DNA from 3 places in the Nocardia sp. JCM 38205 genome. Region 2 is predicted to be linked to each of the others. Evidence: riboswitches for the same ligand, from Rfam matches in the RefSeq annotation. Region 2 holds a riboswitch; each other region holds the start of a gene.
The links. Region 2 has a riboswitch for cobalamin ahead of AC4HOU_RS19800 (FecCD family ABC transporter permease). Riboswitches for the same ligand answer to the same signal wherever they lie in the genome.
Positions count from the first base shown of each region.

Region 1 (10,316 bases), on a different contig from region 2:
GAGCCCGCTCGACATGGAGGACAACCCGTGACTGCCCTGAAAGCTGTGACCGCCCCGGCGGCAGGTACGACCCCGCGGCGTCGCATGGCGATGGTTGCCGCCCTCGCGGCCGGCGCGGCGCTCGCCCTGACCGGCTGCAGCGCCGGCCAGATCTCGCAGACCGCCGACCAGGTGGCCGCGATCAACGGCAACCATGCCGACGTCGGCAAGATCTCGCTGCGCAACGTGCACATCGTCTACCCGCCCAGCGGCGAGCACACCAATGCCACGGGCGGCAAGGCCGTGCTGGCGCTGTCGTTCGTCAACACCAGCGAGACCACCGCCGACGAGCTCACCAAGATCAGCACCGATCTGGGCGAAGTGAAGATCACCGCCCCCGGTGGCGGTTCGACGCTGAAGCTGAAGCCGCAGCAGACCGTCGTGGCCGCGGGCGCCGACGCCACCGCCGCCGCGGGTGAGCACGGTTCCTCCGACGAGCACGGCAGCTCCGGCGAGCAGCACGGCACCGAGACCACCACCGCAGCGCCGACCACCACCACCGCTGCTCCGGCCGCCGCCGAGGGCGAGGACCCCGAGGCCGATCCGGCGCGCATCGAGATCACCGGTCTGACCAAGGACATCACCCCCGGTCTCACCTACACCGTGACCTTCGACTTCAAGGAGAACGGCACCGTGCAGATGCAGGTGCCGGTCGACGCGGGCACCGTGGCCGAGCGCCACGAGTCCGACCTGTCGCGCGCCAGCGAAGGCGGTGCCAAGGGCGGGCACTGAGCCCCGATCCACAGCGCAACGGCCGTCGCATCCTCGGATGCGGCGGCCGTTCGCCGTTGCGGGGCGGCGTGTCGGTGCGGATGCGTAGGGTGCGCGTGTGGCGAAGAGTAAGCAGGTGTTCCAGTGCTCCGCGTGCGGGCACGAGGTCGCCAAATGGGTGGGCAAGTGCCCCGACTGCGGTGCCTGGGGCACCGTGGAGGAGATCGCTCCCTCGGTGGCGGCGCCCGCCGGGCGGCGGGCCATGCTGCCGAGTACGGCCGCCTCGCCGATCTCGCAGGTCGATTCCCAGCTCACCGCGGCTCGGTCGACCGGTGTGGCGGAGTTGGACCGGGTGCTCGGCGGTGGCGTCGTCGCCGGGTCGGTGGTGCTGCTGTCGGGCGAGCCGGGGGTCGGTAAGTCGACGCTGTTGCTCGAGGTGGCGCATCGGTGGGCCGCCGCTCGGGACGAGCGCGCCCTGTACGTGACCGCCGAGGAGTCGGCGGGGCAGGTGCGGTTGCGCGCCGACCGCACCGGGGCGGTGCACGAGCGGGTGTATCTGGCGGCGGAATCGGATCTGTCGATCGTGCTCGGACATGTCGAGCAGGTGCGCCCGACGCTGCTGGTTGTCGACTCGGTGCAGACCATGCTCGCGCCGGACACCGATGGCGTGATCGGCGGCGTCACCCAGGTACGCGCGGTGACGGCGGCGCTCACCTCGCTGGCGAAATCCAGTGGAATCGCCGTGCTGCTGGTCGGGCACGTCACCAAGGACGGCGCGGTCGCCGGCCCGCGCACCCTCGAGCACCTGGTGGATGTGGTGTTGCAGTTCGAGGGCGACAAGAACTCCACCCTGCGAATGGTGCGCGGCATCAAGAACCGCTTCGGCAGCGCCGACGAGGTTGGCTGTTTCGAACTGCACGACGACGGCATCACCGGCGTGGCCGACCCGTCGGGGCTGTTCCTGCACCACCGCACCGATTCGGTGCCGGGTACCGCGGTCACGGTCGCGCTCGACGGTAAGCGCCCGCTGGTGGGCGAGGTCCAGGGCCTGACCGTGGACACCCAGGTGCCCGCGCCGCGGCGCGCGGTGAGCGGACTGGACTACAACCGGGTCGCGATGATTCTGGCGGTCTTGCAGAGCCGTTGCGGGTTCTATGTCGGCAAGCAGGACATCTATGCCGCGACGGTCGGCGGTATGCGATTGGTCGAACCCGCCGCCGATCTGGCGGTGGCGCTGGCCATCGCCAGTTCCGCGCGCGATACCGCCATCGAACCCGGCTGGGTGATCCTCGGCGAGGTGGGCCTGGCAGGCGAGGTGCGCCGGGTCACCGCGACAGCCCGGCGCCTCGCCGAAGCCGAGCGGCTCGGATTCACCACCGCGATCGTGCCGCCGGGAACCGATGCGAAATCGACGCCGATGAAGTTGATCGAGGCGACGTCATTGCGCGGCGCGATCCGGATGGCCGGCCTCGGCAAGGGCAAAGGCTGACCGGTGGTGCCGAGGGCCTAGGCGATGTTGAACGGCTCCGGCGCACTGCGGATCGCGCCCAGCTGCGCCACCACGGTGTACGCGCCCGCAGGAACCTGCACCCGCTCCCCCGCGCATTCCGGCTGCGAGGTCGCGCCGGTCCAGGTGACGGTGAAGGCGGCCTGCTCGCCCGGCTGCAAGGTGCGGACATCGGGCTCGCCGTCCGGATAGCAATCGGTGCTTGCCCACAGCCGCCGCTGGCCGTCGAGGGTGTGCACGGAGACCTGCTGGAGGCCCGAACCCGTATCGCGGGTGCAGGGATCGGCGGAGATATTGGTGATGACGATGCCGAAGACCGGCTGCTCACCCACCCGATAGGTGGGCTGGGCGACCGTCACCTTCACCGCGAGCGACTGATCCGAGCATTGACCGGCCGCTACCGGCGCGCCGCTGCTCGGGGTGCCGGAGCCGGACGGCGTGGACGATTCGGCCGCGGCTTCCTTCTTCGTCGAAGCCTGCCCCGCCGGCTTGTTCGTCTCGGTCGACGACGTCGCCGCCGTCTGGGTATCGCCGGGCGAATCCCCGCCCCGCGATACCGCGACCACCAGCCAGATCACCAGCACGAGCGCGACGACCAGTACGCCGATGGCAAAAACACGTCGCCGCCAATAGATCTCCGGAGGCAGCGGTCCATTCGGTTCCAGCACGAGTCAACGGTAAGCGCACCGCTCGGCACAGCAACTCAGGGGCACGGCGTGTCGGGCCGTCAACCGTGTCGACGACGCCCCGCGCACCCGCCGAGAGCTGGGCGTATGTGAGCGTTCGCGGCTCAGGCGACCTCGCCGATGTCACCGAGCGAGCTGTGCAGCTTGGCCCTGCCGTCGGCCAGGGTGTAGGTGACGCACGCGATCGCGAGCTGCCCGCTGGCGACCCGGTCGGCGATGATCGACGAACGCTGACGCAGCAGTTCGGCGGTCTCCTGGACGTGGCGCGCTTCGAACTCGTCGACGGTGGACAGTCCTTCGCGGCGGCCGAGCAGCACCGACGGGGTGACGCGCTCGACCAGACTCCGGATGAACCCGCCGGGGACCTCGCCGCCGTCGAGGGCGTCGAGGGTGGCCTTCACCGCGCCGCAGCTGTCGTGGCCGAACACCACGATCAGCGGCACGTTGAGGATCTGCACGCCGTATTCGATGGAGCCGAGCACCGACGAGTCGACGACGTGGCCTGCCGTGCGCACCACGAACATGTCGCCGAGGCCCTGGTCGAAGATGAGCTCGGCGGCCACGCGGGAATCACCGCAACCGAAGAGGATGGCGGTCGGATGCTGACCGCCGACGAGCTTGGCTCGATCCGCGGCGCCCTGATTAGGATGCAACAACGTGCCGTTGACGAAACGGTCGTTGCCGTCGCGAAGGGATTTCCAGGCGCTGATCGGGTTCGACTGAGGCATGTGTCCATTTTGCACAGATCGTGTGTTACCGACGAGTCGGTTCCCGTTACGGGGCCGCTAACACCGTCTGGCCAGGCCCGAACGAACGCGGTGAGCAGCAGGTGAGGACGACGCCCGAGACAGCGACGGTGGACCCGGACGCCCTACTGGACTGGTACCGGGCCACCGCGCGCGATCTGCCCTGGCGCCGGCCGGGCGCGAGTGCCTGGCAGATCCTGATGAGCGAGATCATGCTCCAGCAGACGCCGGTGGCGCGAGTCGAGCCGATCTGGCGGGAATGGGTGGCGCGCTGGCCGGTGCCCTCGGCCATGGCGGCGTCCTCGCAGGCGGAGGTGCTGCGGGCCTGGGGCAAGCTCGGCTATCCGCGCCGTGCGCTGCGGCTGCACGAATGCGCGCGGGTGCTGGCGAGCGAGCACGGTGATCGGGTGCCCGAGGACGTCGAGGTGCTGCTCGGCCTGCCCGGCATCGGCGATTACACCGCCCGCGCCGTCGCGTGTTTCGCCTATGGGCAGCGAGTTCCGGTGGTGGACACCAATGTTCGCCGGGTCGTTGCCCGCGCGGTACACGGGCGCGCCGATGCGGGTAATCCTTCGGCGAGGGATCTGCGCGAGACCGAGGCGCTGCTGCCCGCGTCGGTGCCGAGGGCCGCGACCTTCTCCGCCGCTCTGATGGAACTGGGCGCGCTGATCTGCACCGCCCGCTCCCCCGGCTGCGACAACTGCCCGCTGCCGCGGTGCGCGTGGAACGAGGCGGGCAGGCCCGCTTCGCAGGTGGTGCGGCGCACGCAGAAGTACGAGGGCACCGACCGGCAGGCCCGCGGCCGGCTCATGGACGTGCTGCGTGATGCGGCCGGGCCGGTGGAACGGGTGCGGCTCGACATGGCATGGACCCGGGACCCGGGCCAGCGTGACCGTGCCCTGGATTCGCTGCTGGTGGACGGGCTGATCGAGCAGACCGCCGACGGGCTGTTCGCGCTGGCGGGCGAGGCCGGGCACCGCGAGCCCGGGAGCTGAGTTCGCGCACGAACCCGAGAACCGGGGCCGGCCGACGCACCCGGAGCCGGGCTCGAGCTCGCCGATACGAACCGGGGCCGAGCCGGCCGAGTGGAGCCCGGTCCGAGTTGACGCTCAGCACGTCTCGGTATCGGTCGCCGCTCTCGAATTCCCTGGGCCGACCGCCCGTTCGCCCGCATTGTGCGCATCGTCGACGCGACCATTCTCGGCAGTCCGAGTCCTCGCGGAGCAGTCGACGGCACCGTTCGATTCCTCGGTCCCGAGCACCCCGCCGAGGAACCGGGTCACCTCCGCCCGATAACGCTCGGGCTGATCGTCGTGCACCAGGTGGCCCGCGTCGGGGACCAGCACGTATTCGGCCCCCGGATGGACCTCCGCCATGGCGCGCATCTGGCCGGGCGGGGTGATGGTGTGTTCGCCCTCGATCAGCAGGGCGGGCACGCGGATCGTGCGCCACTGGGCCCAGAAATCGCGCGTGCCCCATTCCTCGGAGATGTCGCGGAAGGTGGAGACCGAACCGTGCAGCCGGTAGCCGTCGGGGCCGTGGTCGAAGGAGGCGAGGAAGTAGCGTCCGGCGACGGGGCCGAAGAAGTCGAGCACCGCCCGCTCGTCCGGGAACGGCTGCGGCCAGGCCTCGATCATGGCCGCCCAGTGCGCGGCCGTTCGGCCGGTGAAATCCGGGGCCATATCCTCGACCACCAGCGCTTTCACCCGTTCGGGGAACTGCGCGGCGAACATCCAGGCGTGCAGCCCGCCCATCGAGTGCCCGATCACCACCATCGGCTCGGCGATGGGCGCGGTCGCGGCGGCCAGATCGGCGACGAACGCCTCGGTGCTCAGTTCGGCGGGGGCCGGCCTGCCGTGCCCGGCGGCATCGAAGGTGTAGACGTGGCCGAAGCCGCGCAGCCAGTCCAGGTGATCGCGCCAGGTGCGGGCGCTGCCCATCAGGCCGTGCAACAGCAGCAGCGGCGTGCCCGTCCCGCCTTCGTCGTACAACACGTCCGCGATTGTGCCGCACCCATCGGTGATACCGGTCGCACCCGGCCGCGGTCGCGGGGCAAGGGGGCACAATCGTGGCATGTCTGTTGTGAAGATCAATGCGATCGAGGTTCCCGAGGGCGCGGGCCCCGAGCTGGAGAAGCGGTTCGCCCACCGGGCACACGCGGTGGAGAACTCGCCCGGCTTCCTCGGTTTCCAGCTGCTGCGTCCGACCGCGGGCGAGAACCGGTACTTCGTGGTGACGCAATGGGATTCGGAAGAATCCTTCGCCGCCTGGCGCGACGGCCCGGCCCGCGAGGCGCATGCGGGCCAGCAGCAGAAGCCGGTCGCCACCGGTGCCTCGCTGCTCGAATTCGAGGTCGTGCTCGACGTCGCGGGCAAGGCCGCCTCCGCGAGCTGACGCCCCATTCGCCACGGCAGCCGTCGCCATCCGATATTGACGACGGCCGCCGCGGGGTGTCACAGTTCGAGGGACAAACGCGTAGGTGACGCGGGAATCCGGTGCAAATCCGGAGCGGTCGCGCCACTGTGTTCCAGCCACCGGGTTCGGTGCCGGAAAGCCAGACACCGGCACCTTCGCGACCACTTCGACGGGACGCGTTTATCCCAAGGAGGACTGCAATGGCCTTCGTGCACACCCCTGGCGTATCCGCCCGGGTCACCGATTCCCTGGCCACCGTGCTCATCACGGTCGGTGTCGTTCTGCTCGCTCTGCTCACCCTCTACCTGGTCGGATTCGATCAGGGCGCCATCTCGCGCAGCGGGATGTTCATGCATGAGCTGATGCACGACGGACGCCACCTGCTGGGTCTTCCGTGCCACTGATCGGAACTCTGCGCACCCTCTTGCTTCGTGGTCTGCTGGCCGGCCTGATCGCCGGCCTGCTGGCGGGCACCGTCGGCTATTTCGTCGGCGAGCCCAAGGTGGAGGCGGCCATCGCCATCGAGGAAGCCGGCGCGGCCGCCGAATCCGGCGGACATTCGCACGGCGAACAGCCCTCCGCCGGTCACTCCCATGGCGACGAGGAAGAACCGCTGGTCAGCCGTAGCGGCCAGAAGGCGGGCCAGTTCCTCGCGCTCGGGCTGGCCGGGATGGCGTTCGGTGCGATCTTCGGTGCCGTCGCCCACGTCGCGCGGCGCTACACCGCGCTGTCGGGGCCGAAGCTGGCCCTCGGGCTCGGCATCGGCGGCTGGGCCGCGATCATCGCCGTGCCGTTCTTCAAGTACCCGGCCAACCCGCCTGCGGTCGGCGATCCGGAGACGATCAACGACCGGACGCTGCTGTGGCTGGCGGCGGTGCTGCTCGGCCTGGCCGCCGTCGGGGCGGGCGTATACGTCTGGAAGCTGCTGGCCGGCCGCCCGGATACCCTCCGGCTCACCGCGGGTGTGGCCGCCTTCGTGCTGCTCACCACCATCGGCTACATCGTTCTGCCGGGCGTGAACGAGGTGGGCGCCGACTTCCCGGCGAGCCTGCTGTGGGAGTTCCGGATCTCCTCACTCGCGGTCTCGACGACGCTGTGGGCCTGCCTCGGCCTCGGCTACGCCATGCTCACCGAGTTCGCCGGCCGCACCGATGCCCCGGTGCGAGAGGCGGCTACCGCCGCGGGCTGATCCCGCATCGAGAAGCACACAGGGCAGTGTCGGTATCCGTGACCGGCACTGCCTTTTCGCCGGAGGTTCCGGGCTTCCCGATTCGGGCGGTGCGGCCTTCGCGCCGATGGCCGCCCGGGCTTTCCGTTGCGGAATGGACCCGGGCGGTGCCGACTCACGACTCCAGTGCGGCGTCCAGGGTGATGTTGTCGACCCCGGCGAGGGCCTTGCTGACCGGGCAACCGGCCTTGGCGGCTTCGGCGGCGGTGCGGAAGCCGGCCTCGTCGAGACCGTCGACGCGGCCGCGGACGGTGATCTTGACTCCGCTGATGCGGAAGCCGCCCGCCGGATCCGGCCCGAGGGTGACGTCGGCGGTGACGTCGAGGCTGCGCGGGGTGGCGCCGGCATTGCCGATCTCGGCCGACAACGCCATCGCGTAGCAGGACGAATGCGCGGCCGCGATCAGTTCCTCCGGGCTTGTGGTGCCCTCGGCGTTGTCGGCGGCCCGCTTCGGGAACGACACGTCGTACTTGCCTGCGCCCGAGCTGGCCAGCTCGACCTGTCCAGTGCCGTCCTGCAGGCCGCCGGTCCATGCGGTGCGCGCGGTACGTGTGGGCATCACAGTCCTTTCCACGATCGGTTTGTCGGTAGGTTCTCCGCTCGAACCTACCCGCACCGCTCAGACCGCGGCGGAAGTTCGTTTGTCCAGCTGCTCGAGGACGGCGGGCCACGCGGCGCGATGCCGATCGCAGGCTTCCTGGTTCGGGAACCCGCTGTGCCGCAGCTTGATTCGAATGCCGCGTGGCTGTTTCACGAATTCCACCCGGACCACGGTCTCCGCACCCTCGGTGCCGCCCGCGCCGGTGACCCAGGTCAGCTCGATGCGGCGGTCCGGCTCGAGCCGAAGGAAGCGACCGTAATGCGGGACGGGCGTGCCCTGATTGTCGGCTTCGAAGTAGAAGGGTTCACCCACCTGCGGGCGCATGCGAACCGATTCGGGGATCGCGAACCAGATATCGAAGCCCTGGGTCCAGGCCAGGTACAACAATGTCGGTGACGCGGTCATGACCCGTTCGACGGTGAGCTCGTGAGGCCGTGCCGACAGGTCCGGATAACGCACATGCTGATCGACCATCAGACCGACCTTACCCGCGCGCCCGGGCCCGTCCGACCGTTTGCGGCAGCGGTGATCCGATCATCCGGGATCGGTCATCTTGGCCAGCACGATCCCGCCGACGATCAGCGACAATGCCACAAATCTTCCCGCACTCAACGGATCACGATGCACGGCCACGCCGAGCACGACGGCCCCGACCGCGCCGATTCCGGTGAAGACCGCGTACGCGGTGCCGACCGGCAGCGTTTGCATGGCCCGCGACAACAGGTAGACCGCGAAGGTCCCGAGCGCGAAACACAGCAGGGTCGGCAGCGGGCGGGTGAAATTCTCCGTCGGCTTGATGGACTGCGACCACGCGATTTCCACCAGCCCCGCGAGGCCGAGGATCAACCAGCTCATCAGTACCGCCCGGCCAGCTCACGCACCGTTTTCAGGGCCAGGTCATAGGAGCGCTCATGATCGGCGCGCAGGTGCGCAAGGCCCGGATCGAGCCGGGAATTGGCCAGCTCGGCATTCACGAACACCGCATCGCGCACGGCGAAATGACCGGCGAAGAAATCGCGCAGAAAGCGTTCCTGATGGTCGTAGCCGGCCTTCGGTGAACCGGGCGAGTAGGCGCCGCCACGCGCGCTGGTCACCACGAACCGCCTGTGGCCCAGTGACATTCGCGGGAACGCCACCTGATCGATCCAGGCCTTCAGGACGGCCGGGATCGAATAGTTGTACATGGGCGTGCCGATCAGCACGACGTCGGCGGCGAGTAATTCCTCGAGCAGTGGCCCGGTGACGGACCAGGCCGCGCGCTGGGCCGGCGTGTGCGCCAATTCCCCGATGCGCTCCAGCTCGGTACTGCCGTTGGCCAGCACGAGATCGCACAGTTCGGTCCAGCCCTGGTCGATGAACGGCACCGGATCCAGTGCGAGATCACGGTAGCGGTAATCGCCGTCCGGGTTGCCCGCGCGCCACTCGGCGGCGAAGGCAGCGCTCAGGCTGCGGCTTATCGATGGGTGGCGAGCGCTCGCATCGAGGTGCAACAGGGTGGTCATCGACATCCTTCCGATCAAGCGGACATTGCGTCCACTTATCTACGAACGCGACTGTAGGGCAAAAGTGGACAGCTTGTCCACATAATCCTGGATCGGCTACAGTCGCGGTCATGGATTCCCCTGCCGACCTGCTGGCCGGCGGTGCGGGCAGCGCTCCCGTCGAGCGCGCCGACGCCGCCCGCAACCGGGCCAAGGTGCTCACGGCGGCGGCCGAGCTCTTCGCCGCGCGCGATCCGCGCACGGTGACCATGGACGACATCGCCAAGGCCGCGGGCGTCGGCCGCGGCACCCTGTACCGCCGCTATCCGGATACGCATTCGATCGCCGTCGCACTGCTCGACGAACACGAACGGGCCCTGCAAGAACAGCTGGTGCGTGGCGCCCCACCGCTCGGCCCCGGCGCATCGCCGGCCGAACGGCTTGCCGCCTTCTACGCGGCCATGGTGGAACTGCTCGACACCCATTCCGGGCTGGTGCTCGGCGCCGAAACCGGCGGCGCCCGCTTCACCACCGGCGCGTACGGGTTCTGGTTCGCGCATGTCCGTGCGCTACTGCGGGCTGCGGGCGTGCCCGACCCCGACGCCATGGTCGACCCGCTGCTCGCACCGCTGGCGGCCGAGGTCTACCAGCAGCAACGCGCACGCGGCTTGGCCCCGGCACAGATCGCCGGGGCCTTGCGGCAGCTCGCGCACGCCCTGCTCGGGCGCTGAGATTCAGACCAGATCGCGGCGGCGGATCAGCCAGATCGTGGCCAGTACGAAGACCACGGTGTAGATCGTCAGCGCGAGTACGGATTCGGCGCGGGTCAGGATATCGAGCACGCCGGGCGTCGGCGGGGCATCGGTGCCGCGCATGGCCCCCGCCAATGAACCGGCGGCGGT
Region 1 covers NZ_JBYHFL010000003.1:246,767-257,082, reverse strand. Annotated here, with positions in the region: gene AC4HOU_RS12925 (copper chaperone PCu(A)C domain-containing protein) at 28-771, shown strand; gene radA (DNA repair protein RadA) at 869-2,239, shown strand; gene AC4HOU_RS12915 (DUF4232 domain-containing protein) at 2,257-2,925, opposite strand; gene AC4HOU_RS12910 (carbonic anhydrase) at 3,048-3,671, opposite strand; gene AC4HOU_RS12905 (HhH-GPD family protein) at 3,773-4,684, shown strand; gene AC4HOU_RS12900 (alpha/beta fold hydrolase) at 4,799-5,683, opposite strand; gene AC4HOU_RS12895 (antibiotic biosynthesis monooxygenase family protein) at 5,763-6,083, shown strand; cobalamin riboswitch at 6,121-6,273, shown strand; gene AC4HOU_RS12890 (CbtB domain-containing protein) at 6,305-6,508, shown strand; gene AC4HOU_RS12885 (CbtA family protein) at 6,499-7,293, shown strand; gene AC4HOU_RS12880 (OsmC family peroxiredoxin) at 7,448-7,891, opposite strand; gene AC4HOU_RS12875 (SRPBCC family protein) at 7,952-8,407, opposite strand; gene AC4HOU_RS12870 (DMT family transporter) at 8,468-8,788, opposite strand; gene AC4HOU_RS12865 (FMN-dependent NADH-azoreductase) at 8,788-9,435, opposite strand; gene AC4HOU_RS12860 (TetR/AcrR family transcriptional regulator) at 9,546-10,145, shown strand; gene AC4HOU_RS12855 (ABC transporter permease) at 10,149-10,316, opposite strand, start outside.
Region 1: linked by a shared signal. The riboswitch ahead of AC4HOU_RS12890 (CbtB domain-containing protein) and the one ahead of AC4HOU_RS19800 (FecCD family ABC transporter permease) in region 2 are both predicted to bind cobalamin.

Region 2 (10,316 bases):
CATCCTCGCGCCCATGGAGGATCCGCTGACGGCCACCGACTGGCCCGGCCAGCTCACCGAACTCGCGCACCGGCTGCGCAACTGCCTGCTGGCCTACCGTGACGGCGCCGAACTCGTCTCGGCCACCTACGCCTCGCGGCTGACCACCAGCAAGGGCCGCGAGCGTTTCGCCGGCGCCGCCATCCGGGCGGGCATGCCGCGCGCCGAGGCCGAACTGGCGGCGTTCACGCTGCTGTATTACGTGCTCGGGCACACCGTCGACGAGCAGTCGCGGATGCAGATGGATTCGGCGGGCGCGCTCGCCGACGCGGCGTCACCGCTCGAGCAGACCGAATCCATCGACCCCACAGCCCGTTTCGATTTCGGACTGCAGTTGTTCGTCGGCGGTATCCGGCACCTGCTCGGCTCACGCGTGCGCTGAGCGGGCCGGCGCAGTGCTCGCGCGCCGGCCCGCTCGGAGCCGGATGGCTATCGGGCGCTCACCGGGCCAGTGCGGGCCGTCGCGCGAACCGGCTCTCCGGACGCGGCAACCCGAAGTGATCGCGCAACGTGGTCCCGCGGTATTCGGTGCGGAACAGCCCGCGCTCACGCAGGATCGGCACCACGGTCTCGGTGAACGCCTCGAGCCCGCCCGGGTAATACGGCGGCATCACATTGAATCCGTCGGCCGCACCGTGCCGGAACCATTCTTCGATGGTGTCGGCCACCTGTTCCGGTGTTCCGGCGACGACCCTATGCCCGCGCGCACCGGCCAGCCGATACAGCAGTCCACGCACCGTGGGACGCTCACGCTCCACGATTCCCGCCACCACTTGCAGGCGGCTCTGGGCGTTATCGGTGACGTCGCCGGCATCGGCGAACAATTCGTACGGCACCGGCTCGTCGAGCGCCAGATGCCGCAGGCTCTTGCCCGCGATGCTCTCCAGCTGCGTCAGACCGTATTCCGGCACGGTGAGCTCGTTGAACTCCCGTTCCAGCCGCCGCGCCGCCGCTTCGGTGTCGGCGATGAACGGGCTGATGCCGGGCAGGATCTTGACGTGCTCGGGATCGCGGCCGAAGCCGCGCGCCCGCTCCTTGATGTCGCGGTAGAACCGCTGCGCGTCCTCGAGCCGCTGGTGCGCGGTGAAGATGGCCTCGGCGTAGCGGCCCGCGAAGGCGCGGCCGTCATTGGACGCACCGGCCTGCACCAGCACCGGATAGCCCTGCGGCGTGCGCGCGGAGCTGAACGGGCCACGCACGCGCAGGTATTCGCCGTTGAAGTCGATCCGGTGGATCTTGTCCGGGTCGGCGTAGCGTCCGGCCGCGCGGTCGAACACGATCGCGTCGTCTTCCCAGCTGTCCCACAGCGCGACCACCGCGTCGACGAATTCCCGTGCCCTGGCATAGCGTTCGCGATGATCGGGGTGCCGGTCGAGACCGAAGTTGGCCGCCGCCGCCTCGGTTCCGGTGGTGACGATGTTCCAGCCCGCGCGGCCGCCGGAGATGTGGTCGAGCGAGGAGAACAGCCGCGCCAGGTTGTAGGGCTCGTAGTAGGTGGTCGAGGCCGTCGCGATCAACCCGAGATGCGTTGTCGCCGCGGCGATCGCGGTGAGCAGCGTGATCGGCTCCAGCCCCGGCGCGGCATTGAACTCGACGTTGGTGCGCAGGGCGGGCCCGTCGGCGAAGAACACCGCGTCGAAGGTCGCGGCCTCGGCGGTGCGGGCGATCTGCTGGTAATAGGACACGTCGTAGATCCGGTCGGCGCCGCTGTCGGGATGCCGCCAGGCCGCCTCGTGATGGCCGGCCGGGTAGATGAACGCGTTGAGACTCAACTGTCGCTGCTCGGTCATGACGCCTGCTTCACCTGCGCTGCCTGCGGCTCGACACCGAGCCCGCCGAGCAGCTCCTCTCGATACTGCGCGAAGGCCGGATCGCTGTGCCGGCGTGGGTGTTCCAAATCTATGCGGCGGTCCAGCACGATGCGCCCCGCTTCCAGGACGAGTACGCGATCGGCCAGCGACACCGCCTCGTCCACATCATGGGTCACCAGCAGCACGGCCGGAGTGTGCTTGGCGCACAGCTCACGCAACAGCGCATGCATCCGGATCCGGGTGAGCGCGTCGAGCGCGCCGAAGGGCTCGTCGGCCAGCAGCAGGGCCGGTGCGCGCACCAGCGAACGGGCCAGCGCCACCCGCTGCTGTTCACCACCGGACAGCTCGCGCGGCCAGGCCTTCTCCCGGCCGGCCAGGCCGACTTCGGCGAGCGCGTCCCGGCCGCGGTCGGCGGCACCGGGCCCGGTCAGCCCGAGGGTGACGTTGGCGAGCACCCGTGTCCACGGCAGCAGCCGCGAATCCTGGAACACCACCGCCTTTTCCGCGGGCACCGACAACTCCCCCGAGCCGGGCACACCGTCGTCGAGTTCGGCCAGCGCCCGCAGCAAGGTGCTCTTCCCGGAGCCGCTGCGGCCCAGCAGCGCCACGAATTCACCGCGCGCGATATCGAGATCGAGGCCGTCGAGAACCACCCGCTCACCGAAGCCGCGAGTGAGCGCGCGGGCCCGGACGAGGTTCAGTCGCCGAGAGTCTGCCGCCATGACAGCGCCTTCCTTTCCACGGTGCGTACCGCGAGATCGCCGAGCAGCCCGAGCAGGCCGTAGATGACCAGGCCCACCACGATGACGTCGATCTGGCCGTAGGTGCGGGCCTGGGTCATCAGATAGCCGATGCCGCTGGTCGCGTTGACCTGTTCGACCACCACCAGCGCCAGCCAGGAGATGGTGACGGCCAGCCGCAGCCCGGTGAAGAACCCGGGCAGCGAACCGGGCAGGGCGATGGTGCGGATGAACGCCGTCCGCGACAGGCCCACCGTCTCGGCGAGTTCGACATAGCGTGCGTCGACGCTGCGCAGATGCGCGTGGGTGTTGATGTAGACCGGGATGAGCACGCTGGTGGTGATGACGATGAGCTTCATCTGCTCGCCGATGCCGAACCACACGATGAACAGCGGGATCAATGCCAGCGTCGGGATGGAGCGTTTGATCTGGATCGGCCCGTCCACCAGTGCCTCACCGAGGCGGCTGAGCCCGGCGATCAAGGCGAGCACCACCCCGATGACCACGCCGAGCACCAGACTGATCCCGGCCCGTTGCAGCGAGGTGAGCAGGTTGGATTGCAGGCGGCCGTCGGCGATGAGCTCGCCCGCGGTCTGCGCGACCGTCCACGGCGCGGGCAACGTCTCCGGGTCGAGCGCACCGGAGGCGGACCCGGCGATCCACGCGGCGATCAGCAGCGCGGGTCCGAGCGCCGCGCCGAACGGGATCGCCCGGCCCGGACCGAGCGTGCGGCGGGTGCGCTTGCGTGCGGCGAGCGCGGGGGTGGATGCGGTGCGCGGTACCCGTCCGACGACGCCCGCGCGTGCGGTATGGACAGCCATCAGTTGCTCCCGGTTGCGAAGCCGGCGCCGACCTGGCCGACGGTTTCGGTGATGACGGCGTCGAATCGCAGGTCGATGCCGTCGGCGGCGTCGACCTTGCGCGGCAGTTCGCCGGCGGCGTCGATGACGTCGATGGTGGCCTGCTGGCGATCGATCAGCTGCTGGTCCAGATGCGGGAAGGTGATGGTGCCACGCGATTCCACGATGCGGGTGGCGTCGTCGAGGCTCACCTTCTGGTTGTCCACGTAGTACTTCTGCGCCCATTCGCCGCGGTGCTCGTTCACCCACTGCCACGACCGCACGTACGCGGCCACCAGCGCCCGCACCGCGGCGGCCTTGGCCGGATCACGCACCACCTCGCGGCGCGCGTACAGATAGGTGAGCCCCGGGTAGGTGCCCTCGGTTTCCTCGGCCGGGATCAGCGAGGTGCCCGGAGTGCGCAGGAACCGGGTGGTGTTGGGTTCATTGAGCGGCGCGAGATCGACCTGGCCGGTGCGTACCGCGTCCAGGAATTCGGCGAGCTGGATGCGCACCAACTCCACGTCGGAGGTCTGCAGCCCGGCCTTGTCCAGCAAACGCAGCACCGCCGCCTGCTGTGAGGTGCCCTCGGCGTAGGCGATCTTCTTCCCCTTGATCTCCGCGGCCGTGCGCACCGAGACACCGGGCGCCACCGCGAATCGCAAAGCGCTGGGATCGATCTGCGCCGCCGCGACGATCGGCACGTCCTGTTTCGCGGCGAGGGCGTGGATGGGCGGGACATCGCCGACCCAGGCGGCGTCGGCGGCCCCGGCGCGGAACGATTCCAGGATGGCCGGCCCGCCGACGAAGTTGGCGAACTCGACCTCGAACGGCAGCTTGTCCAACTCGCCCGAGAGCAGCAGTTGATGGCGCAGCAGTTCGGATTGGTCGGCGAGGACGAGCTTGGTGCCCGGCGGCACCTCGGTGGGCAGCGGCCCGTCGACGACAGACCCCGCCTCCGTCGTGTCGGAGGCACATCCGGTCAGCGCGAACGTCGCGAACGATACCGCGGCGAGCAGGAGGGCGGCGGTGCGGCCGCGCGGGCCGGTGCGGGAGATACGAGGTCGAGCCATGCCGGAATTCAACAATCCGGGCCCGCCGCCGAACACCGTTAACGGCACCGTGATCCGAACTCGGGCTCACCGTCCGGCGTCGACGCGGTCGGCGCTCTGCTGTTCGAACCGTTCCACGAACGGCTGCACCTGCTGGGCGAGCACGGTGTTGTACTCGTGCGGGCGCTGCCGTGGATTGGCGTGGCCGGTGCCGTGCGGCAGCACCACCAGCAGCGCGCCGTCCACGCCGCCGACCTCGTCGATGAGCACCTGATGGGTGCGTTCGACGTCGACCACGTCGTCGCGGTGGGCGTCGTGCGGGCGGATGAACACGATCGCCGGCCGCGGCTTGCCGTCGGCGGGCTCGGACAGCGCGCGCAGGTTGTCGGCCGAACCACCGGCCACGATGGCCAGGAATTGGGATTCGATCAGGCCGTTGCTGGCGGCGTCGGGGTTGAAGATCTTGTCGCGCAGCACTTCGGCCACCACATCACCCAACTCGGCGACGCGGATACCGGGGACGCCCTCGCGGTCGACGAAACGTTCCCGGCGCGCATAGGTTTCGACGGTCAGGCGCAGCGTGCGGCTCTCCCTGGCACCGGGCAGCCAGCCCATCCAGCGCACCATGTCCTGGCCGCGGCCGCGTTTGTCGGGTCGTACCGCGTCGAGGTCGAGCGGGGTGCAGTCGAGCAGCACCGCGACCAGGCGCAGCTCGCTGCCGGTGTGGATGTGCTGGCCCACCTCGAGCGCGATCACCCCACCCATGCTGTGGCCGGTGAGCACGATATTGCGGATCCCGGACATCACCGCGGCCCGGATGATCAGATCGGCGATCACCTTGGTGTCGATACCGCGATTGTCGTAGCGGATCGCCCACACCACGCCCATCGTGGCCAGTGCGGGCAGCGCCTCGGCGGTGTCGGAGGCGTTGAGACCGCCCAGACCGACCATGTCGACGACGGCGGTATCCCAGTCCCCCGGATCGGCGGGCGCGGAGATCGGCAGCAGCGACGGCTCGGTGCCCGCCAGCCGCGCCCGCTCCGGCGCGACGTCGTGTACCCAGTACTGGACCATGCCGATCAGCACGATCAGTACCAGCGCACCGACCCGCGACAACACCAACCGGGTGCGGCGCAACGTCGTCCAGTTGTGCCCGAGCCGGGTCTCGGCCAATCGGGCCCGCCGTCGCGCGTCGGCCCAGTCGGTGACAGTGGACGGGTGTCGATCGTCCAGCGGCGACATATTTTCACTGTAGGCACGGCGCGCGAACCTCTGCCATCGCCGCGACCCGGCGCCACGGCGAACCGGACCGATCGGTAGAGTTCGGCCTCACCCTCGGTGGGTGCGGGAATCCGGTGCAAATCCGGGACGGTCGCGCCACTGTGAGCGCCCACTGCGGGCGCGAGTCAGACCTCCCCCACCGGACGAACTCTGGAGAGGCCGCGACTTGCCTGTGGAGCGCTGTTCATCGATGGTGCGTGCGCGATGACTCGTGTCAGCACCGCTGTCGTCGTCCCGTTGCTGCTGGCCGCGCTGGCCGCGGTCATGGTGCTGGCCACCGGATTCGGCGCGGAATCGCTTCCGGTATCGGGCGTGGTCGAGGTCCTGACCCACCGCCTGAGCGGCCGGATTCCGCCGGATCCCGGCCTGGACACCATCGTCTGGCAGTTGCGGGTGCCGCGCACCGTGCTGGCCGCGATCGTCGGTGCCGGGCTGGCGCTGGCCGGTGCGGCCATGCAGACGCTGGTACGCAACCCCTTGGCCGACCCGTTTCTGCTCGGCGTGTCCTCCGGCGCCGGGGTCGGTGCCGCGGCGGTGATCACCTCGGGTGTGTTCGCGGGGGCGGGGATCTGGGCATTGTCCGGTGGCGCGCTGATGGGCGCGTTCGCGGCGGCGGCGCTGGTGTTCATGATCGCGGTGACCCAGGGCGGGCTGACCCCGCTGCGGCTGGTGTTGACCGGCACCGTGCTGGCCTCGGCATTCTCGGCGCTCACCAGCTATCTGATCTTTCGCAGCACCGATCCGGCGGCCGCGCAGTCGGTGCTGTTCTGGCTGCTGGGCAGCCTGGCGGGGGCGGACTGGACCAAGATCGCGGTGCCGCTGGCGGTGGTCGCGGCCTCCGCGGTGGCGCTGATCGCGGCGTCGGGCTGGCTGGACGCGCTGCATCTGGGCGCCGATTCCGCCGGTTCCCTCGGGGTTCCGGTGCGTGAGCTGCGGATCGCGCTGTTCGTGCTGCTCGCGGTGCTGGTGGGTGTGCTGGTGGCGGTGTCGGGCGGGATCGGCTTCGTCGGCCTGGTGGTGCCGCACGCGGCGCGCCTGGTGGTCGGGCCACGCCATCGCACGCTGCTGCCCGCCTGCGCGCTGCTGGGCGCGCTGTTCCTGGTGATCGCCGATGCCGCGACCCGAGTCCTGGTGCGCCCCACCGAGATACCGGTCGGGGTGTTGACCGGGCTGATCGGCGCGCCGGCGTTCCTGATCCTGATGGGCCGGCGTCATTACCGGTTCGGTGCGTCGTGAGCAGCGCGTTCACCGCGGCCGAGGCCGGCGACCGGAGCGGCGGCGAGACCGCTGGACGGCCGCAGCCTTCGATGACCGCGAGCGCCCCCACCGGCGGGGCGGTCGTCGCCGTGCACGATCTGGCCTGCGGGGCCGGGCGGCGCGAGGTCCTGACCGGCGTCGGCTTCGAGGTCCGTGCCGGCGAGATGATCGGCATCGTCGGGCCGAACGGCGCGGGCAAGACCACGCTGCTGCGCACGCTCGCCGGGCTCACGAAGCCGCGGCGTGGGCGGGTGCTGGTGGGCCCGGACGACCTGCACGCCCTCTCGCCCCGCCGCCGCGCGCGCACTGTCGCCCTAGTGGCGCAGGACGAACGCCCGCCCGATGATCTGCTGGCCTGCGAGGTGGTCGCGCTCGGCCTGACGCCGTATCTGCCGCCGTGGGGTGCGGGTTCGGCGCGCGAACGCACGGTCGTCGACGACGCGCTGGCCGCGGTCGATCTCGCGGGATTCGGCGACCGCCCGGTGCATCGGCTCTCCGGTGGCGAACGTCAGCGTGTGTTGCTGGCGCGCGCACTCGTGCAGGACACTCCGGTGCTGCTGCTGGACGAGCCCACCAATCATCTCGACATCACTCACCGGCTCGAGCTGCTCGCCCACGCCAGGCGCCTGGGCCGCACCGTGATCGCCGCGCTGCACGACCTGACGCTGGCCGATCGCTACTGCGACCGGGTGCTGGTGGTGCACGAGGGGCGGGCCCAGCCGCTGGAGCCACCCGAGATCGCGCTGCACGCCGACGTCATCGACGCCGTGTTCGGGGTGCGGGCCACCCGCGTGCCGCATCCCGAGACGGGCGAGAACCATCTGTTGATCACTCCGCGAGAGGCGGCGCCATGAAACACCCGATCCGAATGCTCTGCGCGGCGGCGCTGGCGGTGACGCTGGCCGCCTGCGGCAACCCCCAGGCGGCCACCGGCGATCTGACCGTGCGCAATTGCGGTGTGGAGTCGAGCTTTCCGGCTCCCGCGCAGCGCATGTTCGTCAACGACAGCAATATGGTCTCGATGGTGCTGGCGCTCGGCGCGCAGGATCAGGTAGCCGCGGTGTCGAGCATGCAGCAGGACATCACCGTGCTGCGCGAGCACTACGGCGACGCCGTGGACCGGCTCCGTTCCGTGGCCGACGAATCCCCCTCGCGGGAAACGGTTCTCGCGCAGGGACCGGACGTCGTCGTCGCCGGCTGGAATTACGGCTACGACGAATCCAAGAATCTCACCCCCGACTCGCTGCGGGCGGCGGGCATCGCCGCCTACATCCTCACCGAGAGCTGCCGCCAGCGCGCCGGTGAACGCCCGCGCGGCGTGGTCGAACCGTGGACGGCGCTGCGCGAAGACCTCACCAATCTCGGCGCCATCACCGGCCGCACCGAACGCGCCGCCGCGCTCGTCGATGATCTCGATCGCCGCCTCGCCGCGCTCGCGGCCGCGCCGAAACCCGCACGCACCCCGCAGATCTTCCTGTTCGACAGCGGCAGCGACACCATTTTCTCCAGCGGCAGTTTCGGTGCGCCGCAGGCGATCCTGGACGCGGCCGGTGGGCGCAATGTGCTCTCCGATGTCCCCGACACCTGGACCGCGGTGTCCTGGGAGCGGCTGGCCGGCGCCGACCCGGACGCCATCATGTTCGTCGACTATCCGATGCAGAGCTACGCGCAGAAGGTCGAGATGCTGCGCGCCAAACCCGGCATCAACCAACTGCGCGCCGTGACCGAGGGCCGCTTCCTGAACCTGCCGTATGCGATGTGGACGAGTGGGCCGCTCAATATCGACGCGGCCGAACAGATTCGCAAGCACCTCGAGCAGTGGGGGCTGGTGCCGCCCTCGGACATCGCGCCGCGATCCGACGACGCGATTCGCTGACCCCGGTGCCCGGCACGTTCCAGCACCGCTGGATCGGCGCGGGCCGAACGTGACACTCACCACATCGACACAGATAGAGCGGCGTTTCCGGCGAATATCACACCGATCGTGTCGGACCCCGGGTCTAGCGTCGGCTCCGTGACGCATACGTCGCACGGCCACCATCATGACGTCCCACCCAGCAGGCGTGACGTTAGACACAAACGCGCGATATTCGCTTGTACGCGACTATTGCGTGCGCATTATGATCGCGCGGTGACGAGTGAATTGGGAATCAGCGAGACGCTGGAGCGTTTCCTGACGGGCCTGTTCAGCGCGAGCCGCTCCGGGGGTGCCGATCGTTTGGTCGACCTGGATCTGTCGCTCTCGCAGGCACGCACCCTGTTCGTCCTCGGCCACGACGATCGTCAGCAGCTGCCCATCCACACCATTGCCGAACGACTCTCGTTGTCGGTGACCGCGGCGGGGCGCAATGTGGATCGGCTCGTTCGTCTCGGGTTGCTGACCAGGGACGAAAGCCCAGAGGACCGGCGGGTCAAACTGGTCGGCCTCAGCGAACATGGCCGCGAGGTCATCCGCGATCAGATGATGTGCCATCGCGACGCGATCGACCGCCTGGTCGAACGCCTGCCCGACACCGTGCGTGACGATCTGCACGCCGCCCTCCTCGGCGTGCTCGACTCCGGGGCACTCGCCTCGGTGCAATCCATCCCAGCCGTATCGACGGGAGACCCCTCGTGAGCAAGTCCGCCGGCAATACCGCCGCAGCGGTACCCGACAAGATAGACGGCGCCGTCCTCAAGGTCGCCGGTGTCGTCGTCCTCGGCGCCATCATGTCGATTCTCGACATCACCGTGGTCAACGTCGCGCTGCCGACGTTCCAGACCGAGTTCGACGTCGCCAACTACTCCACGGTGGCCTGGACGGTCACCGCCTACACCCTCGCCCTGGCGACGGTCATCCCGCTGACCGGTTGGGCCGCCGACCGATTCGGCACCAAACGCCTGTATCTGGCCGCGCTGGTGCTGTTCACCGGCGGTTCGGTGCTGTGTGCCGCGGCATGGAACATCGAGGCGCTGATCGCGTTCCGGGTGATCCAGGGCCTCGGCGGCGGCATGCTGATGCCGCTGGGCATGACGATCATGACCAAGGCCGCCGGACCGGAGCGGATCGGCCGGCTGATGGCCATCCTCGGCATCCCGATGCTGCTGGGCCCGATCCTGGGCCCGATCCTGGGTGGCTGGCTGATCGACAACGCGTCCTGGCACTGGATCTTCCTGATCAACCTGCCCATCGGCGCCATCTCGCTGGTCTACGCCTACGTGGTGCTGCCCAAGGATGATCCGCAGCCGAGTGAGACCTTCGACTTCATCGGCATGCTGATGCTCTCGCCGGGTCTGGCGCTGTTCCTGTTCGGTGTG
Region 2 covers NZ_JBYHFL010000005.1:185,653-195,968, forward strand. Annotated here, with positions in the region: gene AC4HOU_RS19770 (TetR/AcrR family transcriptional regulator C-terminal domain-containing protein) at 1-421, shown strand, start outside; gene AC4HOU_RS19775 (LLM class flavin-dependent oxidoreductase) at 480-1,829, opposite strand; gene AC4HOU_RS19780 (ABC transporter ATP-binding protein) at 1,826-2,572, opposite strand; gene AC4HOU_RS19785 (ABC transporter permease) at 2,548-3,411, opposite strand; gene AC4HOU_RS19790 (ABC transporter substrate-binding protein) at 3,411-4,502, opposite strand; gene AC4HOU_RS19795 (alpha/beta fold hydrolase) at 4,569-5,723, opposite strand; cobalamin riboswitch at 5,789-5,915, shown strand; gene AC4HOU_RS19800 (FecCD family ABC transporter permease) at 5,967-6,998, shown strand; gene AC4HOU_RS19805 (ABC transporter ATP-binding protein) at 6,995-7,873, shown strand; gene AC4HOU_RS19810 (ABC transporter substrate-binding protein) at 7,870-8,895, shown strand; gene AC4HOU_RS19815 (MarR family winged helix-turn-helix transcriptional regulator) at 9,151-9,636, shown strand; gene AC4HOU_RS19820 (DHA2 family efflux MFS transporter permease subunit) at 9,633-10,316, shown strand, end outside.

Region 3 (10,316 bases), on a different contig from region 2:
CACCTTCTCCGGGTACGGCGTGTAGCCGACGGTGTTGCGGCCGCGCAGCAGCATCTGCAAGCAGATGTTGGGAATCGCCTCGCGCAGGGCGGCCAGTCGCTCCCACGGGTCCTCGTAGAGGAACCGCAGCGCGACGTCGTAGGTGGCGCCGCCCCAGGCTTCGATGGACAGCAGCTCCGGGGTCAGCCGGGCGACGTGGCCGGCGACAGCGAGCAGTCCGCCGGTGCGTACCCGGGTGGCGAGCAGGGACTGGTGCGCATCGCGGAAGGTGGTGTCGGTGACCGCGACCGCGTCCTGTTCGCGCAGTGCCCGCGCGAAACCTTCGGGGCCCAGCGTCAGCAGTCGTTGGCGCGAACCGTCCGGCGGCGGCACCGACAGGTCGATGGCGGGCAGCTTGTCGTGCGGGTACACCGCGGTCGGGCGTTCACCGTGCGGCTTGTTGACGGTGACGTCGGCCAGGTATTCGAGGATCTTGGTGCCGCGGTCGGCGGACCGGCGCAGGTCGAGCAGCTGCGGCCGTTCGTCGATGAACGACGTGGTGACCTTGCCCGCCCGGAAATCCGGGTCGTCGAGCACGGCCAGCAGGAACGGAATGTTGGTCGTGACGCCGCGGATGCGGAACTCGGCCAGCGCACGCCGGGACCGCGCGACCGCGGTGGAGAAATCGCGGCCCCGACAGGTCAGCTTGACCAACATGGAGTCGAAGTAGGCGCCGATCTCGGCGCCTAGGTTGGCGCCGCCGTCCAGCCGGATGCCCGCGCCGCCCGGGGTGCGGTAGGCGGTGATGCGGCCGGTGTCGGGGCGGAAGCCGTTGGCCGGATCCTCGGTGGTGATCCGGCACTGCATGGCCGCGCCGCGAATGGCGACGGTGTCCTGGCTCAGACCCAGATCGGCGAGCGATTCACCGGCGGCGATGCGCAGCTGCGACTGCACCAGATCCACATCGGTGATCTCCTCGGTCACCGTGTGCTCGACCTGGATGCGCGGGTTCATCTCGATGAAGACGTGGTTGCCACGCTCGTCGAGCAGGAACTCCACGGTGCCAGCGCAGCTGTAGCCGATCTCGCGGGCGAAGGCCACCGCATCGGCGCAGATGCGTTCGCGCAGTTCGGGATCGAGGTTCGGCGCGGGGGCGAGCTCGATCACCTTCTGGTGCCTCCGCTGTACCGAACAGTCGCGTTCGAACAGGTGCATGACATTGCCCTGCGTGTCGGCCAGGATCTGCACCTCGATATGGCGCGGATTCACCACCGCCTGTTCGAGGAAGACGGTCGGGTCACCGAAGGCCGATTCGGCTTCGCGGGAGGCGGCTTCGATGGATTCGCGCAATTGCGCGGGCGCGGCGACCCGGCGCATACCGCGACCACCACCACCGGCGACGGCCTTGACGAAGATCGGGAATTCCATCGATTCCGCCGCGGCGAGCAGCTCTTCGACATTTGCCGACGGTTCGCTCGATTTCAGTACCGGAAGCCCGGCCGCCTTGGCCGCGGCGATCGCGCGCGCTTTGTTACCGGCGAGCTCGAGCACCTCGCTGGAGGGGCCGATGAAGGTGATGCCCTCCCGCGCGCAGGCGGCCGCGAGGTCGGGGTTCTCGGACAGGAAGCCGTACCCGGGGTAGATGGCGTCGGCCCCGGCTGTCTTGGCCGCCTCGATGATGGCGTCGATGGACAGGTATGCCCGGACCGGGTGGCCTTCCTCGCCGATCTGATAGGCCTCGTCCGCCTTCAGGCGGTGCACCGAGTTGCGGTCCTCATGCGGGAAGACGGCCACGGTCCCGATGCCGAGTTCATAGGCCGCACGGAAGGCGCGGATGGCGATTTCGCCGCGGTTGGCAACCAAGACTTTCGAGAACATTGACCTAAGGTACCCGCCCTCGCACCGTGGGCCGACAGGGAAGTCCCCTTCGCAGCAATCTTCACAACCGGTCCTTGCATGGTTGCGAAGTTGCGTTCACCCGGCCGTCATATCTCACCGCACCGCCCGGCGGAACGTGCGATGAACGCCGGGTCATAGCTACTGGTGAGTTACCTACTGGCCGGTCACCACCAGTGCAGAGTGCGGTACCGCAGGCCACCACGCAGCTGGCCCACCCCGACGCCGATCAGCAGACCACGCTCTTCGCCGGTCAGCCCACGCGAGAACGCGAGCCGGAGCAGGCGGATCAGCACCTCCGGCAGATGGATCTCCGGCAGACCGTTACCGGGGAATTCGGCATTCAGCCGGGCCAGGCCGATACCGCGCGCACGTCCCTGGCGATAGCCCGGCCGGAACCCACGGCGATAGCGATAGGCGACCAAGGCCTGGGGCAGGAACCCGGTACGGAAACCTTCCCGGTGCGCATGCCAGCCGAAGGCGAGATCCTCATTGGCCGCATAGGTGACGTCGATCCCGCCGAGTTTGCGATACACGTTCGCTCGGCACGCCATCGCGCAGCCGACGATCACCGGGGCGAACACTCCGGGCGGCTGGAATCGATCCGGTTCGGGCACCTCGGCGATGCCCCGCCGGTTGCCGGCATTGAGCGAGCGGCCTTCGACCGCACAGCTGATCAGGTCGTAGCCTTCGTCGAGGAACGCGAGCATGCGACGCATCCAGTCCGGCTGCACGCGGTCGTCGTGATCGCAGAACAGCAGCACATCACCGGTGGCGTACTCGGCGCCGACATTGCGGGCGTACGCCGCGCCGGCCCTCTCCGACGCGGCGACCCAGCGCAGGTGCAGCCGTTCCCGCAGCGGGTGCCCGGCCAGATGAGCTTCGAGGCCGAGTGCGCTGCGATTGTCCGCGACGACGACCTCGAACTCGCCGTCGTAGTCCTGTTCGGCGAGTGCCGTGAGCTGCTCGTCGAGATGCCCGCGATCGGTATCGCCGGCGATGTGCGCGGGAATGACGACCGAGGTCATCGGTGGTTTCGGTGCCTGCACGGCTCCTCCTCCTCGCCGTTGTGAAAGACAGGTGTTTAGGTTAAGTCAGGGATGGGCGGCTCACCACCGGAGCGCTGCCCCGACTATCGTGGGCACCGCAGCTGGTTCGCCGGCCGGACGACAAGGAGCCCCGAACGTCCGCCCCGGCGTCGAAGCCCGCCCCTGGCGGGTGAGAGGGAACCCGGTGGAAATCCGGGACTGTCCCGCAGCGGTGAGTGGGAACGACCGCCGTCATCAGCACTGGGCACACCGCCTGGGAAGCGACGGCCAGTAGGTCGGCCGAATCGGCCGGTGCCCGCGAGTCCGAAGACCTGCCCGTTGTGCCGGATACGCCGTATCCGGCGGCCATCGCCTCGTGGACCGGGCGCTCGCCACCTGTGTTGCCAATACCCGACCCGTCTGCCGGGTCGTCCGGGGCTCATCGGTGCCGTGCGTACCCGAATCGGCGATCGCCCGCCGCAACTCAGCACTGGAGAAACACCGTGACTGTTCTTACGCACAACCCGTTCACCGCAACGGTTCTCGGGCTTCCCCGGGTGGGGCCACGCCGGGAACTCAAGCGCGCCACCGAGTCCTATTGGGCCGGGCGCATCGACGCTGCTCGACTGCACGAGGTGGCTCGCGAGCTGCGTCGTGCCCAGTACACCGAATTACTCGATGCCGGAATGGATTCGATCCCGGTCGGCACCTTCTCCTATTACGACCAGATGCTCGACACCGCCGTGCTGCTCGGCGCGCTACCGCCGCGCGTGGCCGGTATCGAGGCCCCGCTGGACCGCTATTTCGCCGCCGCGCGCGGTACCGACGCGGTCGAACCACTGGAGATGACGAAGTGGTTCGACACGAACTATCACTACCTGGTTCCGGAGCTCGGACCGCAGACCACGTTCACCCTGCATCCGGAGACCGTGCTCGACCAGCTGGGCGAGGCGATCGAGCTCGGCGTGCCCGCGCGGCCGGTGATCATCGGGCCGGTCACCTTCCTGAAGCTGGCCAAGACGGCCGGGGCGGCCGCGCTGGAGCGCATCGACGAGCTGGTGCCGCTGTATCGCGAACTGCTGAGCCTGCTGGCCGGGGCGGGCGCGCACTGGGTGCAGATCGATGAACCGGTGCTGGTCACCGATCTGACCGAGGACGAGCTGGCCGTGGTTCGGCGGGTCTACACCGAGCTCACCGCGTCCGGTGATCGCCCGGCGATGCTGGTGGCCACCTACTTCGGCACCCCGGGCCCCGCGCTCGCGGCACTGGCGGGCACCGACGTCGAAGGCCTCGCGGTCGATCTGGTCTCCGGCACCGAAGTGGGCGAGCTGGCGGCGGTGCCCGCACTGGCGAACACGCTGCTGGTGGCCGGTGTGGTCGACGGACGCAATGTGTGGCGCACCGACCTCGATGCCGCACTGAGCACCCTCGGCACACTGCTCGGCTGCGCGAAGTCGGTGGCGGTATCGACCTCGTGCTCGCTGCTGCATGTGCCGTACTCGCTGGCGGTCGAGACCGGGCTCGACGACGCGTTGCGTTCGTGGCTGGCCTTCGGTGCGGAAAAGGTCGGCGAGGTGCGGGTGATGGCCACCGGCCTGAGCGCGGGCACCGCGACGATCGCCGATGAATTGTCCGCTGCGCGTGCGGCTTCGGCGAGCCGTGCGGCCGATCCACGGATCAGCAACGGCCAGGTGCGGGCCAGGCTGGCGGCCCTCGGTCCCGACGCGGTGCGGCGGGCGCCGGCCGAACAGCGCAGGCAGCTGCAACGCGAACGGCTCGAGCTGCCGCTGCTGCCCACCACCACCATCGGCTCGTATCCGCAGACTTCGGCGATTCGGTCGGCCCGCGCCGCGGTGCGTTCGGGCGAGATCGACCGCGCCGCCTACGAGCAGCGGATGCGCGACGAGATCGCCGACGTCATCGCCCTGCAGGAGAAGCTGGAGCTCGATGTGCTGGTGCACGGCGAGCCGGAACGCAATGACATGGTGCAGTATTTCGCCGAGCAGCTCGACGGATTCGCGGCGACAGAGCTGGGTTGGGTGCAGTCCTACGGCACCCGCTGCGTCCGTCCGCCGATCCTGTTCGGTGATGTGGTGCGTCCCGCGCCGATGACGGTCGATTGGATCACCTTCGCGCAATCGCTGACCGAGAAGCCGGTCAAGGGCATGCTGACCGGGCCGGTGACCATCTTGGCCTGGTCGTTCGTCCGTGATGATCAGCCGCTGGCGGATTCGGCCAGGCAGGTCGCGTTGGCCATCCGGGACGAGACCGTGGATCTGCAACACGCCGGCATCCGGATCATTCAGGTGGACGAGCCGGCGCTGCGGGAGTTGCTGCCGCTGCGGGCCGCCGAACAGCCCGCCTATCTGGACTGGTCGGTGCGGGCGTTCCGGTTGGCGACTTCCGGCGTCGCCGACTCCACGCAGATCCACACACATCTGTGCTATTCGGAATTCGGCGAGGTGATCGATGCGATCGCGGGCCTGGACGCCGACGTGACCTCCATCGAGGCGGCGCGTTCACGCATGGAGGTGCTCGACGATCTGAATGCCGCCGGTTTCGATCTCGGCGTGGGCCCCGGCGTCTACGACATCCACTCCCCGCGCGTACCCAGTGTCGAGGAGATCACCGCGTCGCTGCGAGCCGCGCTGAAAGCCGTGCCCGCCGAACGCCTCTGGGTCAATCCCGACTGCGGCCTGAAAACCCGCGGCACCGCCGAGGTCGAGGCTTCGCTGCGCAATATGGTCGCCGCCGCCCGCGCCGTGCGCTGATCCGCCGGACCGGGTGAACGAGCTGGGCCACGCCCCGAAAGGCGTGGCCCAGCCTCACATCGGCCACCTGCTGCCGCACGCCCTTCAGCCCTCCGTCTCCCCCGCAGCCCCCGTTTCCTTACGCCGAGCACGCTTGATCACACATCCCTGACACCGACGCCCGACCCGCAACACCGGCCGGTCCCGAGCATCCGGCGCCACCACCCCACGCCACAGCGCCCTGCACCCCTGATTCCGCTCCATGTGCCTGCCCCTCCTCACCTGTCGATTCGATCGTTTCGCCAGGTTGGACGGACCGGATGGGGATTCGGTTCCCGTCGGCGTCAACAATTTTCGACGCACCGTACGACACGCCGAAATCGTGGCGTCGACGGCAGAAATCGGACCACGTCGAGGTCGGTCGCAACGCGCGAAAACCGCGAACAACTCCGATGAGCTGTTCGCGGTTCGCCGGCGGCAGCGCGTCTCAGGCGACGACCAGTTCCCGCTGTTCGACGCCGACGTACGCCGACAGCGGGCGGATCAAGGCGTTCGACTGGGTCTGTTCGATGATGTGGGCGGTCCAGCCGGTGATGCGGCTCATGACGAAGATGGGAGTGAACATCTCGATGTCGAAGCCCATCAGGTAATAGGCGGGGCCTGCGGGGAAATCGAGGTTGGGTTCGATGCCAGTGGCCTCGGCCATGGTGTGTTCCAGTGCGGAGTACATGCGCACCCACTTCTGGCCGCCGGTCACTTCGGTGACGTCGTCGAGGGCCGCTTTCATGGTGGGGACGCGGGAATCGCCGTTCTTGTAGACACGGTGGCCGAAGCCCATCACCTTCTCTTTGTTCGCCAGTTTGGTGCGCAACCATTGCGGGGCGCGTTCGGGTTCACCGATGGCGAGCATGTCGCGCATGACGGCTTCATTGGCGCCGCCGTGCAGCGGGCCTTTCAGGGCGCCGATCGCGGCGGTCACCGCGCTGTAGATATCGGAGCGGGTGGAGGTCACCACACGCGCGGCGAAGGTGGAGGCGTTGAATCCGTGCTCGGCGTAGAGGATCAGCGAGGTTTCGAAGGCTTGCACGATCCGCCGATCGGGCACCTTCCCGAAGCACATGTTCAGGAAGTTCTCCGCGAATCCCAGATGTGAATGCGGCGCAATCGGTTCCAGGCCGCGCCTGCGGCGCATATCGGCGGCGATGACGGTGGGCAGCACTGCCATCAGCCGCAGTGCCTTCCCCAGTAGCGCCTTGTCGCCTGGCGATCCGGACAGATCCTCGGCCGGGTCCTCGGACCCGAGATAGCTGACGACGGTGCGCACCACATCCATCGGGTGGCAGCTGTCGGGCATCTTCTGCACCAGCGACAGAATCGACCGGTCGGCGCGCCGCTGCGCCCGTTCACGCTGGCACAACAGTTCCAGCTGCCCGGCATTCGGCAGCTCGCCGTACCACAGCAGATACGCGACCTCTTCGAAGCAACATTGCCGCGCCAGATCCTGCACGGCATACCCGCGGTAGGTCAGCGAATTCGTTTCGGGCACCACCTTCGAAATACTGGTGGTATCCACCACCACGCCGGCGAGGCCCTTCTTGATCTCGGTCATATCGATCACTCACTCACGGTGAAATTGAAGATTCCGGAATCGAAGTCGTTGTAGCGCTGATACTCCAGCAGTTCGTAGAGCCGCGACCGGTGCTGCATGGCGTCCAACAACCCGGCTTGCGTTCCGGTGGAAGCGATCTCACGCAGCCCGTATTCGACGGCGAACATGGCCAGCCGCAGCGTGGACACCGGATAGATCACGGCGTCGAAGCCGATCGCCTCGAGCGTGCCCGCCGAGATCAACTCGGATTTACCGAACTCGGTCATATTGGCCAGCAGCGGCACATCCACCGCCGCACGGAACTTCGCGAACTCGCTCTCGTCGGCCAGCGCCTCGGTGAAAATCAGGTCCGCGCCCGCGTCGGCGTATGCCTTGGCCCGGTCGATGGCCGCGTCGAGCCCCTCGATCGCCCTGGCGTCGGTGCGAGCGCAGATGACGAAGTTCGGGTCCCGCCGGGCCGTGACCGCGGCCCGCAGCCTGCGCACCATCTCGTCGCGATCGACCACGGCCTTGCCGTCGAGATGCCCGCAGCGTTTCGGATTGACCTGATCTTCGATATGGCAGGCGGCCAGGCCGGCGTCTTCGAGCAGGGTGACGGTGCGCGCGGCGTTCATCGGCTCACCGAACCCGGTGTCGGCGTCGATCAGTACCGGCAGTTCCGTGACCCGCGCGATCTGCTGTCCACGCTCGGCGACCTCCGTCAGCGTGGTGAGCCCGATATCTGGCAGGCCCAACTCGGCCGACACCACCGCCCCCGACACGTAGACACCTTCGAATCCCAATTCCTGGATCAGCTTGGCCACCAGCGGGTTGAACGCGCCCGGCAGCCGCAGGATCCGATCGGCGGCCAGCCCGGCCCGCAGGGCGATCCGCTTGTCGGCGGCGCTATTGGCCGCCGCGATGAGCCCGGTCATCAGAACACGCCCTCGGGGATGGCCGGTGCGCCGGCGAGCACCTGTTCGGAGACGGTGAAGGTGAGCCGATCGAGTTCACCCGCGGCCAGTTCGGGCGTCCGCTGCGCGGCGTCGAGGAAACGGCGCTGTTCGGCGGCGTCGAGCACGCCTTCGGTCAGCGCGGTGAACTTCTCGATGTACTGTTCGCGCGCGAACGGCCGCGCTCCCAGCGGGTGCGCGTCGGCAACGGCCAGCTCGTCGGTGATGGTCTCGCCACTCTTCAGGGTGACCACCGCCCGCGCACCGAAGGCCTTCTCACCGGGATCAGTCGAGTGATAGCGCCTGGTCCATTCGGCATCTTCGACCGTCGAGATCTTGCGCCACAGCTCGATGGTGTCGGGCCGCCGCGCGCGTTCCGGCGCATAGGAGCGCTCGTGATGCCAGCTGCCGTCCTGCAGGGCGACCGCGAAGATATAGGGCACCGAGTGGTCGAGGGTTTCCCGGCTGGCGTACGGATCGAACTTCTGCGGATCTTCCGAACCGGTGCCGATCACGACGTGGGTGTGGTGGCTGGTGTGCAGCACGATCGAGGCGATCTGATCGAGATCGCCGATCCGCGAACGCATCCGGCGGGCGAGGTCGATCGGTGCCTGACTCTGGTACTCGGCCGAATGCTCCTTGGTGTAGCTGTCCAGGATGGCGAGTTTCGGCTCGCCAGGGCCGGGCAGCGGAACCCGATACTCGGCGTCCGGTCCGCCGAGCAGCCAGGCGATCACGCCGTCGGCGCCCTCCCAGATCGGCGACGGCGCACCCTCCCCGCGCATCGCCCGATCGACCGCCTCGACGCCCATCTTCCCGGCGAAGGCCGGCGCATACGCCTTCCAGCTGGAGATCTCGCCCTTGCGGGACTGCCGGGTGGCGGTGGTGGTGTGCAGTGCCTGGCCGATGGCCTGGTAGATCGTCTCCGCATCCAGGCCGAGCAGGGTGCCGAGTCCGGCCGCGACCGAGGGCCCGAGGTGAGCCACGTGGTCGATCTTGTGCTCGTGCAGGCAGATACCGCGCACCAGATCCATCTGGATCTCGTATCCGGTGGCCAGCCCGCGGATCAGGTCGGCGCCGCTGCGCCCGGTGTGCTGGGCCACGGCCAGGATCGGCGGGATGTTGTCGCCGGGATGGGAGTACTCGGCGGCCAGAAAGGTGTCATGGAAATCGAGTTCGCGCACCGCGACCCCGTTGGCCCAGGCCGCCCACTCCGGGGATACCACTCGATCGGCCGGCAGCCCGAACACCGTGGCTCCCGCGCGACCGGCCCGCGGCGAATAGCCCGCGGCCACTGCCTGCGCCCGGGCCGCCGCCACCGGCCTGCGGACCAGCGCGGCTGCCGCCACCGCGGCATTGTCGATGATCCGGTTGACGATCATCTCCCGCACCGCCTCGGTCACCTCGACCGGATCGGTGGCGACTTCGGCGATCCTGGTGGCCAGATGCTCGGCCCGCGGGAAATCTTCCGCGGATCCGCGAGCACGTACGATGTGGGTCTTCATGCGTCCTCCGCACTGTTGGCGTTCTCTCTACCGTTACTTCGCACGCTACGCAGCACGAACCCGTGGCAAAACACCTTGCACGCGTGGATTTTTGTGGGTAACAACCGGCATTTTTGCGATGTTTGCGAAGAACGCGGGGTACGATCGCTCGCCGTGCGGAAGATGTACGCGGGTGCCCGGTTGCGACGGCTGCGCGAGGAGCGGCGGATGACCCAGGCCGCGCTCGCGAAGGCGCTGGACCTCTCGCCCAGCTACCTCAACCAGCTCGAGCGCGACCAACGCCCGCTCACCATCCCGGTCCTGCTCAAGCTGAACTCCACCTTCGACCTGGATGTGCAGTTCTTCGCCGCCGATTCCGATGCCAGGCTGGTATCGGATCTGCACGAGGTCCTGGTCGACGCGGCGGGCGGGGAGAGCGCGCCGCTGACCGAGATCGAGGAACTCGCCACCCGCCAGCCCGAGATCGCGCGCCTGGTGGTGGCCATGCACCGCCGGTTACGCACGGCCACCGATCAACTCGATCTGTTCTCGGCACGGGTCGCGGCGCCCGCGGGCGCGGCCGGTGTGCCCGCGCCCTACGAGGACGTGCGCGACTTCTTCTACGACCATCACAACCA
Region 3 covers NZ_JBYHFL010000001.1:1,282,464-1,292,779, forward strand. Annotated here, with positions in the region: gene AC4HOU_RS06005 (pyruvate carboxylase) at 1-1,857, opposite strand, end outside; gene AC4HOU_RS06010 (glycosyltransferase family 2 protein) at 2,043-2,924, opposite strand; cobalamin riboswitch at 3,074-3,257, shown strand; gene metE (5-methyltetrahydropteroyltriglutamate--homocysteine S-methyltransferase) at 3,407-5,674, shown strand; gene AC4HOU_RS06020 (bifunctional 2-methylcitrate synthase/citrate synthase) at 6,141-7,262, opposite strand; gene prpB (methylisocitrate lyase) at 7,268-8,176, opposite strand; gene AC4HOU_RS06030 (MmgE/PrpD family protein) at 8,176-9,699, opposite strand; gene AC4HOU_RS06035 (short-chain fatty acyl-CoA regulator family protein) at 9,853-10,316, shown strand, end outside.
Region 3: linked by a shared signal. The riboswitch ahead of metE (5-methyltetrahydropteroyltriglutamate--homocysteine S-methyltransferase) and the one ahead of AC4HOU_RS19800 (FecCD family ABC transporter permease) in region 2 are both predicted to bind cobalamin.